4 regions of the Exiguobacterium sp. s150 genome follow, and region 1 is predicted to be linked to each of the others. Evidence: riboswitches for the same ligand, from Rfam matches in the RefSeq annotation. Region 1 holds a riboswitch; each other region holds the start of a gene.
The links. Region 1 has a riboswitch for S-adenosylmethionine ahead of mtnK (S-methyl-5-thioribose kinase). Riboswitches for the same ligand answer to the same signal wherever they lie in the genome.
Positions count from the first base shown of each region.

Region 2: it holds a riboswitch for S-adenosylmethionine, as region 1 does, so the genes downstream of both, KNP76_RS14405 (aminotransferase class I/II-fold pyridoxal phosphate-dependent enzyme) here and mtnK (S-methyl-5-thioribose kinase) in region 1, are expected to answer to the same signal.
Region 3: it holds a riboswitch for S-adenosylmethionine, as region 1 does, so the genes downstream of both, KNP76_RS02370 (methionine ABC transporter ATP-binding protein) here and mtnK (S-methyl-5-thioribose kinase) in region 1, are expected to answer to the same signal.
Region 4: it holds a riboswitch for S-adenosylmethionine, as region 1 does, so the genes downstream of both, msrA (peptide-methionine (S)-S-oxide reductase MsrA) here and mtnK (S-methyl-5-thioribose kinase) in region 1, are expected to answer to the same signal.

Region 1 is NZ_JACSMC010000011.1:637-4,493, forward strand. Features, by position in the region: gene mtnA (S-methyl-5-thioribose-1-phosphate isomerase) at 1-501, opposite strand, end outside; gene mtnK (S-methyl-5-thioribose kinase) at 498-1,652, opposite strand; SAM riboswitch class I at 1,732-1,835, opposite strand; SAM riboswitch class I at 2,039-2,140, shown strand; gene KNP76_RS07245 (2,3-diketo-5-methylthiopentyl-1-phosphate enolase) at 2,211-3,368, shown strand; gene KNP76_RS07250 (2-hydroxy-3-keto-5-methylthiopentenyl-1-phosphate phosphatase) at 3,365-3,857, shown strand, end outside.
Region 2 is NZ_JACSMC010000042.1:12,295-16,151, forward strand. Features, by position in the region: gene KNP76_RS14395 (MDR family MFS transporter) at 1-1, opposite strand, end outside; gene KNP76_RS14400 (AI-2E family transporter) at 248-1,348, opposite strand; SAM riboswitch class I at 1,520-1,620, shown strand; gene KNP76_RS14405 (aminotransferase class I/II-fold pyridoxal phosphate-dependent enzyme) at 1,698-2,873, shown strand; gene KNP76_RS14410 (iron-containing alcohol dehydrogenase family protein) at 2,870-3,857, shown strand, end outside.
Region 3 is NZ_JACSMC010000002.1:151,234-155,090, forward strand. Features, by position in the region: gene KNP76_RS02360 (PTS sugar transporter subunit IIC) at 1-446, opposite strand, end outside; gene KNP76_RS02365 (thioredoxin family protein) at 631-888, shown strand; SAM riboswitch class I at 1,344-1,449, shown strand; gene KNP76_RS02370 (methionine ABC transporter ATP-binding protein) at 1,528-2,556, shown strand; gene KNP76_RS02375 (methionine ABC transporter permease) at 2,546-3,208, shown strand; gene KNP76_RS02380 (MetQ/NlpA family ABC transporter substrate-binding protein) at 3,239-3,857, shown strand, end outside.
Region 4 is NZ_JACSMC010000027.1:14,895-18,751, reverse strand. Features, by position in the region: gene rlmN (dual-specificity RNA methyltransferase RlmN) at 1-5, opposite strand, end outside; gene KNP76_RS12000 (amidase family protein) at 75-1,478, opposite strand; gene KNP76_RS11995 (hypothetical protein) at 1,590-1,751, shown strand; SAM riboswitch class I at 1,796-1,896, shown strand; gene msrA (peptide-methionine (S)-S-oxide reductase MsrA) at 1,963-2,481, shown strand; gene KNP76_RS11985 (GRP family sugar transporter) at 2,504-3,367, opposite strand; tRNA gene KNP76_RS11980 (tRNA-Ala) at 3,500-3,572, shown strand; gene KNP76_RS11975 (four-helix bundle copper-binding protein) at 3,689-3,857, shown strand, end outside.

The DNA of each region.
Region 1 (3,857 bases):
TGCCGTCCCGTAACGCGACGTCGCGATAGCGCCGGCGTTACAGATCGTCAAGACGTTCCCGCCTGAAGGCAACACGGTCAGTGCGTGCTCTCCGATGGACCGATACGTGTCGACGTCACGTTCATAGAGGGCGACCGCGCGCCGTTTTATTTCCCCAGCAATCTGTTCGAAATCGTCCCCGCTGTTCAATTCGAGAAGCGACTCGATCACGTTTTGTAAATTGACCGCCGTCGGCCGTGTCGCGATCAAACGGCGTCCGACAATCTCGAGACGACGCGTGAAATCTGGGTCGTCGACGAGACGCTCTGCCTCTTTCGCCAGGACGAACGCCCCGAAATACGCGATCGCCGGTGCGCCTCGGACTTGGAGCGTCTCAATCGCGTGCTCCGCTTCTTCAAGCGTCTCGATCGTCACGTAACGTGCCTCATGCGGAAGGAGCGTCTGGTCTAAGAGAATCAACTCATTGGTCGAGACGTCAAAGCGAATGTTTTGCACCGTCATACGCGTACCCCCGATAACAAGGTGACGAGGCCGTCAATCGAGTCAACTTCGTGACGTTCTTTAATGAGCGCCGTACCGAGCGCGAGCGCATCGCGTTTCCGCTCGAGACGTGTCGTTTCGGGTAACGTCTCAAGGTCTGCGACGCCGGCGAGGCCGATGGCGCGGCGGATGAGTTCGCAACCGGCATAGCCGACCGTGTCGGCGAAAATCGTTTGTAACAAGTCGTCGACATATCCTTCCGTGTCGAACGGCTCGACGGCGTTCGTGAAGTTGTGGCGGAACGTCTTCTCAAACGTCTCCCACACCGTGAGGACGTCCGTGAACCGTTCGAATCGCTTGAGCGGATCGTGGAACGTGGAGAGCGTCAAATGCGCGATAATCTGTCCGACGTCGAAGCCGAACGGTCCGTAGAATGCGAACTCCGGATCGATGATTTTCGTCTCCTGCGTCGTCGCAAAGATGCTTCCTGTATGTAAGTCGCCATGAAGCAAGGCGTCATGTTTCGTGACGAATCCGACTTTCAGTTTCGCCACCTCGACTTTGAGCGCCTTGTCATGCCAGAGGCGTTCGACGTCAGGACGCAGCGCCGCCTCGATATTGTTCGACTCGGTGTCTTTATACGGATCGGTGAAAATGAGCTTTTCCGTGATGTCGCACAGCTCCGGGTTGTAATACTCCCGTTCCTTCCGCTTCTTCTCGATTGGACCGGCCGCGTAGTCGGACGTGGCGAACAACGTCTCGCCTAAAAATTCACCGACGTGACGGGCCAGTTCAGGATACGTCTTCCCTTCGAGGTAACCGGTGCGGACGATTTCATAATCGGACAAGTCCTCTAAAATCGTGTACGCGAGCGTCCGGTCGCTCCCGAGCACGTTCGGCACGAAACGTGGCACGACTTCTGCGAACTGACGCAACGCGAGCTGCTCGATCCAGGCCCGTTCAAGCGTGAGCGGCCAACTTTCCCCGACGACTTTCGCATACGGGAGCGCTTGTTTGACGATAAGACGCTGTTCGCCTTGACGGATGCGGAAGACGAGGTTCAAGTTTCCGTCCCCAATCTCATCGCATTGGGCGATCCCTCCTTCTTCAATCAGTCCGAGTGCCCGGACGTGATCGACGACCGTCTGTTCAGTAAATGGTTGATATGCCATGTCTATTTCCCCTTTCGATGATTTCCACAAAAAAAGCCCCTTTCTCCGCGAGAAAGAGGCACAGCCAGATTGGTTGTTCCTCTCATCTTTCAGACATTCGTCTGGTGGATGTAGCACCGTGCCGTACTGGTCGGTTGCTGCGGCGTCATCGGGCCAATTCCCTCTGCCAACTCGCGATAAGAGTGTGTTATTCGATTTGTGTGACTATGAGCTGAATATTACGGAGTCGACGCCCTGGTTGTCAACGCTGTTTTTTTGAGCATCGAGTCACTTTTTGTTTGCATATATGGAAACAAATTTCTAAAATAAAAAATTTTCAAAAAAGGAATTGACGCTGTGACGATTCTGTGCAAAAATTCAATTAAATTTCACAACTTCAAATCATATTCTTATCAAGAGCAGACGGAGGGACAAGCCCGATGATGTCGCAGCAACCGACCCGATTGGGCACGGTGCTAATTCTTGCAGCAGACGCTGAGAGATAAGAGTTCATTTTTTATGATGACCTCTTGCCTCGGCATGGGGTCATTTTTTGTTTGACCGGAAGGAGGAACGAACATGGGCATCATCGCCACTTATGAAATTAACCGTACGGACCGCGTGGCCGACCTCGCCGCGAAAATCGCGCTCGAGTTGACCGTCGGCACGTGGACGGACTTACCACACCTAGAACAAGCACAGTTACAAGCGTATCGCGCCGAAGTCGTCTCGACGTCACATACGGAAACGACGAGCCGCTTCAAAATCCGCTACCCGCTCCATAACGTCAGTGCGGACTTCTCATCCATCTTGACGACGACGTTCGGAAAGCTATCACTCGACGACTCGGTCCGGCTCGTCGACCTCGATTTACCTGAAGCGTTGCGCGACACGTTTCCCGGCGCCAAGTTCGGGACAGAAGGCGTCCGTCAGCTACTCGGCGTCTACGACCGGCCACTCGTCATGAGCATCTTCAAAGGGGTCATCGGCCGAGACTTGACCTTTTTAGAAGCACAGCTCCGTGACCAGCTCGACGGGGGCATCGATATCGTCAAAGACGACGAGATTTTATATGACAATCCGCTCACCCCTTCACTTGAGCGGGCGCAGATCGGCCGCACCGTCTTAGACGAGCATTACGAGGCGACCGGAAAACGTGCCCTGTACGCCGTCACGCTAAGCGGACCGGTGTTCACGTTACGTGACCAAGCGCTACGGTTGATTGACGCTGGGGCAACGGCCCTCCTCTTCAACGTCTATACATACGGGCTCGATACCTTGCGTGAGCTGGCGAAAGACCCGGACGTGAACGTGCCGATTTTAGCGCACCCGGCGTTCGCCGGCGCCTTGACCGGTTCAATCAGCCATGCACTCCTACTCGGGAAGCTTCCTCGACTCGCCGGTGCCGACTTGACGCTCTTTCCATCGCCGTACGGATCGCTCGCGACGCCGCGTGACGAGGCGCTCCTCATCCGCGATGTAAGCGCGGAACCGAGCGAAAGAAAAGCGATTCTCCCGGTCCCGTCAGCCGGGATTCATCCAGGGCTCGTTCCCGACATCATCCGTGATTTCGGAACCGATGTCGTCATCAATGCCGGTGGTGGCATCCACGGACACCCAGACGGCGCCGCAGCCGGGGCCCGGGCGTTCAAACAGGCCATCGCGCACGTCCTCGGACAACGAGACGGCCAGACGACCGAGCTCGAGACGGCATTGAAAGCGTGGACGACGCGATGACGGTCCATATCCTCTGCGATTTCGACGGGACCATCACAGCCGAGGACAACATCATCGCCTTGATGAAGGCGTTCGCCCCTCCCGAATGGATCGAGCTGAAAGACGCGATCCTCGCCCAAGACATCTCGATTCGCTCCGGCGTCGGCCAACTGTTCGACTTGTTGCCAAGTAGCGAACGTACCGCATATCGAGACTATTTGGTGGAACGTATCGCGTTACGCCCTGGGTTTACTGCCTTTTTGGCCGACGTGCGTCAAAACGGATGGCACTTTGACGTCGTCAGCGGCGGGATGGACTTCTTCGTTCAACCAATTTTAGACGGCCTTGTCGATTCCGAACATATTTTCTGTAACGTCGCCGACTTCTCGGGTGAGACCGTGACCGTCGCGTGGCCACACGCGTGTGACGACCAGTGCACGAACGATTGCGGTTGCTGTAAACCGACGATCGCCCGCCGCATCGTCGATTCCAATGACCGGTTGATCGTCA
Region 2 (3,857 bases), on a different contig from region 1:
TACGGGTTCACCTGTTTCTTAGAAAATAAAAAGGGACGAAGCATGCACGGAGGCATACTCGTCCCTTTGTCTACGCATGCCTCGAAAGACAGGCGGAACCGTTCGATTATCACGAAAGTCAAGGCGCCTGTCTGTCAGTATGAAGTTTCGTCTGTAGTCCGTTCATGACTGACATGGGGCAGCCTCCTTTCTAATAGTTGTCTACAGCTAAACTGTATGACAGATTGTTTGAATGTGTCAACTTATTTTAGAGCAGTTCGTTCAAATTCTTTCGTGACAATCGATAGTCGATGAGACGTGACAGGATGACTTGAATCATCGCCGTGACAGGAACGCTGATGAACATGCCGACGAGGCCGAAGAGGCTGCCGCCGATGATGATCGACGTGATGACCCAAAACGGCGTGATCCCGACGCTGTCGCCGAGAATTTTAGGTCCGAGCCACAATCCATCGAACTGTTGCAACAGGAAGATGAACACGAGGACGAGGACGGCCGTGAACGGGTCGTAAAAGTACGTGATGATGAACGCCGGAATCATCCCGAGGAGCGGCCCGACATACGGGATGAAGTTTAAGATTCCGATGATGACCCCGAGCAAGAGGGCGTACGGTGCCCCGATGATGAGTAGACCGATGACGGCCATCACACCGATGATGAGACAGTCGAGCGATTTGCCGATGATGTAACGTTTGAAGATGTAATCCATCTCCTGGAAGATGTCAATCGTCGTCTTCGCCGTGGCGACAGGGAACAGCGCATACAACAGACGTTTGAACATCCGGGCGAACACTTCTTTGTCTTTCAATAGATAGATGGAGATGACAATCCCAATCAAGAAGTTGATGAGCGTCATCGTGAAGCTCGAGACGTAACTGACCGACGACAACACGGCCGTCTGGACCCAGCCCGAGTAACGCTCCTCGAACCGCTTGAAGTCGATCGTCTGGGCGATCGTCTCATTGTAATCTTGCAAAAACGCATTCAACTGACCGACGAAGCCGTCAAGTTGCCGGATATAAAACGGCAACTCCTCGATGAGCGAGGCGACGCTCGAATAGATGCGTGGGAACAGCGTCATGGCCGAGATGACGAGCAGCCCGATGAACGTCACGTAGACGATTAAGAGGCCTTGGTATCGTTTCAACGAGAATCGCTCCTCCATATACGACAGCACCGTGTTCAACAAGAGGGCGATCGCGATCCCCATGATGACGGGGGTCAATAGTTGAAACGTATACTGCAACACGCGTGAAATCGTGTCCGGTTCGCTGATGACCCGCCATAAGACGAGTAAAATCAGGCCGATCACTGTTAGTTTCCAAATCAATTGCCGGTTTAGCTCCACGAGTCCAACCCCTTACCCTACATTTTTTTCAGAATAACGTTCTTCTTTTACTATGACCGTTTTTTTTCAGGGTTTCAAGCGCACTTCGTCATTTTTCAAAATAAGGATTGACAGCAATGGGAACGTTTGGTTTACTTAAGGACATATTACACATAAATCGCATATAAACACTTTCTATCAAGAGAAGCGGAGGGACTGGCCCGATGAAGCTTCAGCAACAGATTGTTTCAATACTGTGCTAATTCCAGCAAGGTAACCTTGAGAGATGGGAAGGTGGTTGTTTGAATACGTCTGTATCTCGACACCCCTTTCCTCGGAAAGGGGTGTTTTTTGCATAGGAGGACCATCCATGGCAGACAGACGTTCAAACTTACTTAAGACTTTACCCCCACAGCACTTCGTCGGGCTCGCGAAAGAAGTGGCCGCGCTCGAACAGGCCGGGGCCGATATCATCCGGCTCGGGCAAGGCACGCCGGACTTGCCGACGCCGAAACCGATCTGCGAGGCGCTCGAGACGGCGCTCGCGAACCCGGAGACCCATCAGTACGGCCCGTTCCGTGGGCAAAGCCGATTGAAACAGGCGGTGTCGACGTTCTACTTGGACGAGTATGGAGTCGACGTCGATGCCGAGACGGAAGTCGCGATTTTAATCGGGTCGAAATCGGGGCTGATCACGCTCCCACAATGTGTCCTTGAACCGGGGGAAGGCATCTTGCTCCCGAATCCGGGCTATCCGGATTATATATCGGGCGCACGGCTGGCCGGTTCGGTCGTGCATGACCTCGTCCTGACAGAAGCCAACGATTTTCTACCGAATTACAAGACGCTCGATACGCACGGGGCGCGGCTCATGTATTTGAACTATCCGAGCAATCCGACCGGCGCCGTCGCGACGCCACAATTCTTCGAGGACACGGTCCGTTTCGCCCGAGAGCAGGAATTGATGGTCGTCCACGACTTCGCCTATGGCAGCATCGGCTTTGACGGGCACGTGTCGCCGAGCTTCCTTCAAGCCGACGGGGCGAAAGAGGTCGGCATCGAAGTGTACACGATGTCGAAGGCGTTCAACATGTCCGGCTGGCGCGTCGCCTTCGCCGTCGGCAACAAAGACATCATCGAGGCGATCAACACGTATCAAGACCACGTCCATGTCAGCGTCTTCTCCGCGATTCAAGAAGCGGCCGTCGCCGCACTCGAGTCACCGAAGTCGATTCGAGATGACTTGTCCCGTCTGTATGAGACGCGGCGCGACCGATTGGTGGACGGCCTGCGCCAAGCCGGCTGGGAGGTGACGGCCCCGAAAGGCTCGTTCTTCGTCTGGGCGAGAGTGCCGGAAGGCGATTCCGCCTCGTTCGCCAAAAAGCTGCTTCATGAGGCAGGCGTGGCCGTGACACCGGGCTATTTCTTCGGCACCGAAGGGGAGCGCTACGTGCGTTTCGGACTCGTCTCCCCGGAGCCGAAGATTGACGAGGCCGTCGAGCGAATCGAGCGGCTGTTCGCCGCCTATGAAGAGGTGCGGGCGTGATCCGTCAAGCCGTGCTCGAGTATGATCACGCCGCTGACGCGCTCGATCGTCTCGACGAACTAATCGGCGCTCGTTCGGTCCACGTGTTGCGCGGGCAAAACGGCTACCCGACCGTCGAACGGTTACTCCCTTCGATTCAAACCTATCCGGTAACGACGTTCCGAGGAGAGTGCACGGATCGTGAGGCGGACCGCGTCGACCTCGACGGGGCGGACGTCCTCATCGCCGTCGGTGGCGGCAAGCTCGTCGACACGGCCAAACTCGTCGCCGTACGGAACGGCGTCCCGCTCATCGTCATCCCGACGCTCGCCTCCAACTGTGCGGCGTTCACCCCGCTCAGCGTCGTCTATCGCGACGACGGGAGCTACGACCGCTATGACGTCTTCCGGGTCGTCATCGAACGTGTCATCGTCGACGCCCGGGTCATCGCATCATCGCCGTATGATTATTATCGAGCCGGCGTCATCGACACGGTCGCGAAGTTTTATGAGGCCCGCTATTTGAGCGGGGACGCCTCGACCGATGCCGGCGTCGATGCCGGACTCGCGCTCTCCAAGCAATGTCATCGCCTACTCGAGCTCGAATTGACCGAGACCGCCTTCCGCTCGTATGGGGAAGGGACGCGTTATGCGGTCGACCACGTTCTCGCCATCGGTGGGGCGGTCGGTGGGTTCGGCGACGCCGGGACACGGGTCGCCGTCGCGCACGCCGTCCATAACGCGCTCAGTCAGTTCGAGACGACGCATCCGTTCCTGCACGGGGACAAGGTCGGCTTCGGGTTGCTCGTCCAAGAATCGCTACGCGGCTCGGAAGACGTGGCTCGGCTTCGGGCATGGCTCGAAACGGTTGAGGCCCCGACGACGCTCGAGGCGCTCGGTCTTTCGACGGACGAGATCCCGTTCCTCGTGGCAGCAGTGATGAGGGAGACGACGCTCCAACAGTTGCCTGAACCGATTGATTATGACTATTTGAAAATAATTCTTG
Region 3 (3,857 bases), on a different contig from region 1:
ATGCCTCCGGCGACGACGATGACCGTCATCGGCAAAACGAGTACCGTGTACGTCTTTAAGCGTGGTGACAGTTGCATGACGAGATACGTCGCGAGGGCCGCCGTCACACCGGCCGTGATGACGTCACCGATGCCGGCCATGAGGAAGGTACCTTCCTCAATGCGGATGGCACCGCTCCCGACGTGTGTCGCGATGCCGATCGTCCCGGCCTCGAGCGCCGTGCGGCCGAACTGCATGGCGACGGCGACCCCGATAATGACCGGGAGGAGGCGCATCGCGATCGTCGTCGCGTCTAAGATGAACTGGAGCGACGGAAAATACGGCAAGATGGCTTTCGTCAATTCACCGAGCAATGCGCTCGGAATGAGGGCAATCAAAATGGCAAGGCTGAGTCCGTTCAATACGTTCATCAAGAACTGTTTTCCGGTAAGTCGTTCTTCCGTCATGTCTTCTTCACCTATCCTTCTCTTTTACTGTTATGTACAAAAGCATTAAAGTTATTGACCATACTATGCCTCTTTCAGACGCACGTCAACCAGAAAAATGGAAGTATTCAGAATTTTTTCAAATCGAGCACAACTTTTGAATGTCGGGGCGAAGCTTCTTATAATCAGGAGAGAGGTGAGAAATATGGTGACAGACGGATTGTTATATATATACGCCCCAATGTGTGGTACATGCGCCGTAGCTGAGCGGATGCTCACGGTCGTCGAGGCGGTCGATCCTAATTTAAAGATTGAAAAACGCGATGCGAACTTCATCCCAAACGAGCTGGAAGCGTATCAAGTGATGAGCGTCCCGGCGCTCCTGAAGCTTGAAAATGGCCAAGTGACCGATCGAATCTATGCGTTCCAAAACGTGCAACACGTGCTTTCCTTCGTCAAGTGACGGAGGAACATTAGAATAATCTGAAAATTTTAAATAATCAGTTGACACAGAAAGTTCACGAATGGTATATTCATTACAACATCTTACTTGAACACAAAAATAGGACGCGATTTACTCGCGATCAAGACGTTCAGGCATCGCCGAACCACCCGCTTACGCGATTTTGAAGTGGACCTTCCCTTCGATTGTCCCCCAAAAAAATCAAGCGAAGGAATACAGACCGCGTAGCCGTTCGGTACATGTCAGGATTGGGTGATTGACGAGTAACATCCCCCATATTAAGGATGAATGCTCTGATCGGGCAAAAGGGGTTCATCTATGGGTTGTCCTTCCTGTGACTCAAGGTGCTACGTTCTGTGTCGTCTTCGGACGGCACCTTTTTTTATTTTTTCGCATAAAATAGTTTGACATGAAAATAATATGTCGCTATGATAAGGCTAATCGAATATACAACACTCTTATCAAGAGAGGCTGAGGGACTGGCCCTATGACGCCCAGCAACCGCGGAGCAATCCGAAATGGTGCTAATTCCAGCAAGGTGTATACCTTGGAAGATGAGAGCAATCGTTGTCCGTACCGATAAAGTACGCACGTTTGCTCAAACGTGCGTACTTTTTTTGTTGTCAGGAGGGAAAGGGATTGATTCAACTACGCAATGTGGCCAAATGGTACGACACGAAAAACGGTCGAGTCCAGGCGGTCGATGATGTGTCGCTTACAATCGAAAGCGGCGAAATTTTTGGAATTATCGGATATTCAGGGGCAGGGAAGTCGACACTCATTCGACTCCTTAACCGGCTCGAGTCACCTTCGAGCGGCACGATCGAGGTGGCCGGGAGTGAATTGACGAAGCTTAGTCCAAAAGAGTTACGAGGGGTTCGCAAAAACGTCTCAATGGTGTTCCAACACTTCAATCTACTCTGGTCGCGCACGGTCGCTGAAAACATCAGCTTCCCGCTCGAACTTATCGGGGTACCGGCAAGCGAGCGGAAACGCCGCGTCACCGAACTCGTCGAACTTGTCGGGCTCGCCGGACGTGAAGACAGTTACCCATCACAACTATCGGGTGGTCAAAAGCAGCGAGTCGGGATTGCCCGTGCGCTCGCTACGAATCCAGAAGTGCTCCTCTGCGATGAAGCGACGAGCGCGCTCGACCCGAAGACGACCGACTCGATTCTCGAGTTACTCGTCGACATCAATAAAAAGCTCGGCTTGACGATTGTGCTCATCACGCACGAGATGCATGTCATCCAAAAGATTTGTCATCGCGTCGCGGTCATGGAAGCAGGGAAAGTCGTCGAGATCGGGCAAGTCGCCGACGTGTTCCAACATCCGGAACAACCGATCACAAAAGAGTTCGTCAAACAGATCGGCGCGGTCGACGACATGTCGCTCACGTTCGAGCATTTGAAGGCGCGCTATCCGAGTGGTCAAATCGTCAAGCTCAAGTTCTTGAACGAGACTGCCGAACAGCCGATTCTCTCAGACGTCTTGAAGACGCATGATATCGGCTTCAACATCATCGGCGGGAACGTGACGCAGTCACAAGTCGGCGCGCTCGGGACGCTATTTATTCAACTGATCGGAGAGCCGGCTGAAGTCGAGCGGGCCATCGCCTCAATCCGATCGCAGGCAGTGGAAGTGGAGGTGGAAAGCGATGTTTCCTAACGTAGACTGGGAGATCATGCTCGAGGAGACGTGGCAGACGATTTATATGACGCTCGTCGCCGGTGGCGCAACGTTCGCCTTCGGTCTCGCACTCGGGATCATTCTTTATGTGACGAACGAACCGCTCATGATGAAGAATCGGACGATTTACACCGTCGTCAGTGCGTTCGTCAACGTGTTCCGTTCAATCCCGTTCATTATTTTGATTATCTTGCTCATCCCGTTCACGAAGATCGTCGTCGGCACGATCCTCGGTTCGACGGCGGCACTTCCGGCGCTCATCATCGGGGCGGCCCCGTTCTATGCACGGATGGTCGAGCTCGCACTTCGTGAGATTGACCGCGGTGTCATCGAGGCGGCCGAGTCGATGGGAGCAACGAAATGGCAAATCATCTATAAAGTCTTGTTCCCAGAGGCGCTCCCGGCCATCGTGTCGGGAATCACGGTCACACTCGTCGCGATCGTCGGTTATACGGCGATGGCGGGCGTCGTCGGTGGCGGTGGTCTCGGTAACTTGGCGTTCCTTGACGGGTTCCAGCGTTCGCGGAACGACGTGACGTTCGTCGCGACCGTCCTCATCTTAGTCATCGTCTTCGTGATTCAATTCATCGGAGACCGACTTGTCACAAGAATCGATAAGCGCTCTGCTTAATCAAATAAAAAACATTTGGAGGGTTCACACATGAAATCATGGAAAACAGTACTCGGTTTAACGGCAGCATCAGCACTCACAATTCTCGCGGCTTGCGGCGGCGGGGATTCAGAATCAGGCGCAGGTGGCGATGACAAGACGCTCGTCATCGGCGCATCGAACGTGCCACACGCAGAGATTTTGGAGCATGTGAAAGATGAATACGAAGCAAAAGGCTACAAGCTTGAAATCACGAAGTTCCAAGACTACGTCCTCCCGAACCGTACACTTGCGGACGGAGAGCTTGACGCAAACTACTTCCAACACGAGCCATACCTCGAGTCACAAATGGCTGAAAACAAAGATTATAAATTCGCATCAGCCGGTGGCGTCCACATCGAGCCGATCGGTGTCTACTCACAAGACTACGCCTCACTCGATGAGCTTCCAGATGGCGCTGAAATCATCATGAGCTCGTCGGTCGCAGACCATGGCCGTATCCTCACGATGCTCCAATCAGAAGGCTTGCTCACACTTGCAGAAGGCAAGACGGTCGACGCGACAGTCGCTGATATCGTCGACAACCCGAAAAACTTGACGTTCAAGACGAACGTTGAAGCGGCTCTTCTTCCGCAAGCGTACAACAACGGGGAAGGCGACGCCGTTCTCA
Region 4 (3,857 bases), on a different contig from region 1:
TTCATTGCAATCTGTCCTTTCTTCAATCCGCATAATTCCCATTGTAGCGGACCGCGTCGACGGGTGCAACGTTCTTACAACGGCGGAAGCGGCCGCGTGACATGACGTTCGAACGCGTAGGCGATGCGAATCAAATCGCGCTCCGCGTAACTCGTCCCCGTGAACGATAACCCGAACGGGGCGCCGCTCTGTTTGACGGCATACGGAATCGTAATCGTCGGATGCCCGGCTTTCGCGGCCATGTCATAATTGTGGTCATGCGGTAAGACGAGCGCATGGAGCGCCTGCTCGGCCAACAGTCGGTCGATGCCGTCCGTCTTGGCGTGACGGACGTCGTCGAGGCGACGTGTCAGATAGGTGGCCTCAATCAAGCGGCCCGATTGTTCGTCCGCTTTCTCGAATGTCTTCTGTCCGTGCGGAATCGTCTCCGGATGACTGCTGTTCCAGTTAATCAAATCCGAAAGCGTCTTATACGAGAGCGTCGTCGAGGCTAGATACGCCTCGATTCCGAGCTTAAACTCATGATACAGGATATCGCCTTGGTCGAGCGATGTTATCGACGGCAGTTCGACAGTGACGACCTCGATGCCGCTCTGTTTCAGCAAGGCGATCGCCTCATCATAGAGCGCCTGTTCTTCTTCCGACAGATCAATCTTGACAATCCCGACGCGCATCCCGACCGCTTGGCGTTCATCGAGACACGTCCGATACGGCGGACCGGCCGGAAGGTGCGTTGTCGCCGGGTCAGCCGGGTCTTCCCCGACCATCGCCTCAAGGGCAAGCACCGCATCCCGGAGCGTTCGTGCCATCGGGCCGGCCGTGTCCTGCGACCGAGAGATCGGAATGATGCCGCTCCGGCTAATCAAACCGACAGTCGGCTTGATGCCGACGATGCCGTTATGGACGCTCGGATGGATAATCGAGCCGCTCGTCTCGCTGCCGACGGCGAGAAGCGTCATGTTCGCCGCGACCGCGGACGCCGAACCTGAACTCGACCCGCCGACATCGAGCTTGTCCCCATATGGATTGAGCGTCTGGCCCCCGACCCCGCTCCAGCCGTTCGGCATCCCCTCGGTCAAAAAGTTGGCCCACTCGGACAAGTTCGCTTTCCCGAGGATGATGGCCCCGCTCGCGCGTAAACTTTGAACGAGGTGGGCGTCTCGGCCGGCGAAGTGATGCGCGAGGGCGACGGCCCCAGCCGTCGTCTTCATCTGACCGGCCGTCTCGACGTTGTCTTTAATCAGTACCGGGATGCCGAGCAGCGGCAAGCGATCACCACGTCGGAACGCCCGGTCGGCCGCCTCGGCCTCGAACAGAGCGTCCGGGTTCACTTGAATGACCGCTCTCAGCTTGTCGTTCAATGCGGCGATTCGGGTCAAATAGTAGGCCGTCACGTCACGCGCGGTGAACGTTCCTTCCTTATATCCGAGATGGGCGGTCTCGATATCGAGTTCGAAAAATGGGTTTGGTTCAGTCATGTTGATTCCTCCTTTGCTCACTCGTTCGTATTCGCTATTTCCACTTGATTTCCTGTTTTCGTTCGCCAACGAATGTGTAACTTGGTAAACTGAAAGAAAAGGGAGGTTACTATGAACCGTTCGTACGTACTCGTCTTGTTGTCCGTCTTTGTCTTGTTCTTCTTACAGCTCTATGCCGGGGAGGCCCCGTATACGCTAGCGCTCTCCATCGTCCTCGTCGTCTTGATTGTCGGGGCCACGTTGCTGCAACTTCGGCGAAAACCTAATCGTTGACGACACTTTCGGACAGATGGTATGATGCTTTCACCAACTACATATCGATATCTTGAGTGAACGAGAGACCTGGCTCTATGACTTCACAGCAACCTGCTTCGGCAAGGTGCTACTTCCAGCAAGGCGTTTGCCTTGGACGATATGACAGAACGCTCATGTCGATGACATGGGCGTTTTTATTTGGACAATACGTGTACAGGGGGAGTTTTTTATGGAAAAAGCAACATTCGCGGGCGGCTGTTTTTGGTGCATGGTCACCCCGTTCGAGGAACAGCCCGGAATCGAATCAATCGTATCCGGCTATACGGGCGGACACGTCGACGATCCGACGTATGAACAAGTGAAGACCGGCACGACCGGACACTATGAGGTCGTCGAGATCACGTTCAACCCGTCGCTGTTCGCTTATGAACGTTTGCTCGAACTTTACTGGATTCAGACCGACCCGACTGATGACGGCGGCCAGTTCCAAGACCGCGGCAGCCAATACGCGCCGGCCATTTTCTATCATTCGGAGGAACAACGCGTGAAAGCAGAACAGAGTCGCGACGAACTCGCCGCGAGCGGACGATTTAAGGATCCGATCGTCACAAAGATTTTACCGGCCGACACGTTCTATCCGGCCGAAGAGTATCATCAGGATTTCCACAAAAAAAATCCGGACCACTATAAAGCAGACCGGAAGAAATCTGGACGAGACGCGTTCATCGACGTGGCTTGGCAATCATGAAAGACGGGCAATCGCCCGTCTTTTAACTTTTCGCAATCCCGAGCATAAAGCCGGCGACGACGATGAGCCCGATGCCCATAAAGACGAAGACGCGCTCTTTCGACGTCTTCTCTTCTTTCAATAGATAAATCCCGCCGAGCGTCGCGACGACGACGTTCAGTTGCGACAAGGCGAACGACGTGGCGACCCCGACCTCTCCACTCGAGACGAAGAGACCGAAGTTCCCGATCCCCCAGGCGATCCCGGCCAAGATGTTCTTGAACGTCTTCGGATCGAACCGTTTCACGTCCTTCTCACGAAGACTGAAGAGAAGCGCCGCGATGAACATCCCGACCGATTGCGGGACGATCGCCGTGATGCCGTCGACTTCAAAGTAGTTCGTCAATACGGCGTACGTCACATACCCGAGACTCGAGACGAGGAGGACGAGGAGACCTTTCTTCAACGCCCCGGCGCTATCCGAGTCTTTCTTCTGTTGATATGACGTCATCGTCGCCCCGATGATAATCAAGACGAGCGCTGAAAATCCGAGCCAGAGCTCGGTCGACGTCTCCCAGTCCCCGAGCACGATGACCCCGAAGAGCGACGTTCCGACGAGCTGCATCCCGGTACTGATCGGCATCGCTTTCGAGACGCTCAAGATTTGGAACGATTGGAACTGAAGATACTGTCCGAGCGCCCAAAAGATTCCGGAGATGAATCCGGTGACGACGGCAAGGGTCGTGAACTCCGGATTGAAGACGAGAAAGATGACGAACGCCATGACCATCGCACCCATCGTCGTCCCGATTAACTGCTGAATCGGCTTCCCGCCGACTTTCGATACGATGAGCGGGATACTCCCCCACATGAGTGCCGGAAGCAATGCCAATAAAATCATGCCCATATGATTCACCTGCTTTCGTAATATAACATCATCGTTGATTTTCCCATTGCGTCAACGGTTTAAACTTTTGAATCTTTTTTGAAAAAGGGCATTGCCAAACGTTTTACTAGGATGATATAATAATTTTCGAACGGGGCATTAGCTCAGCTGGGAGAGCGCCACGCTGGCAGCGTGGAGGTCAGCGGTTCGAGCCCGCTATGCTCCATTACTAGGTCACTTCACTTTCGTGAAGTGACTTTTTTTGTCGTCCCGGCGCGGTTTAAGCGATACGGTATCGGGTAATGATTGGAAGATACATTATTCTGCTAAGGGGGACTTATCATGGACCGGGAATCAATTGAAGAGACGATTTCAGCGATTATCGACTGCATGCGGACGAGCAATCATTGTTTTTCAAAAAGTTTACAAGAAGAAGACGTATTGATGGTGAAAGAATGCATTCGCTTGACGCGCGAATGCGCCGACGTCTGCGCCCTCGCCTTGAACGCAC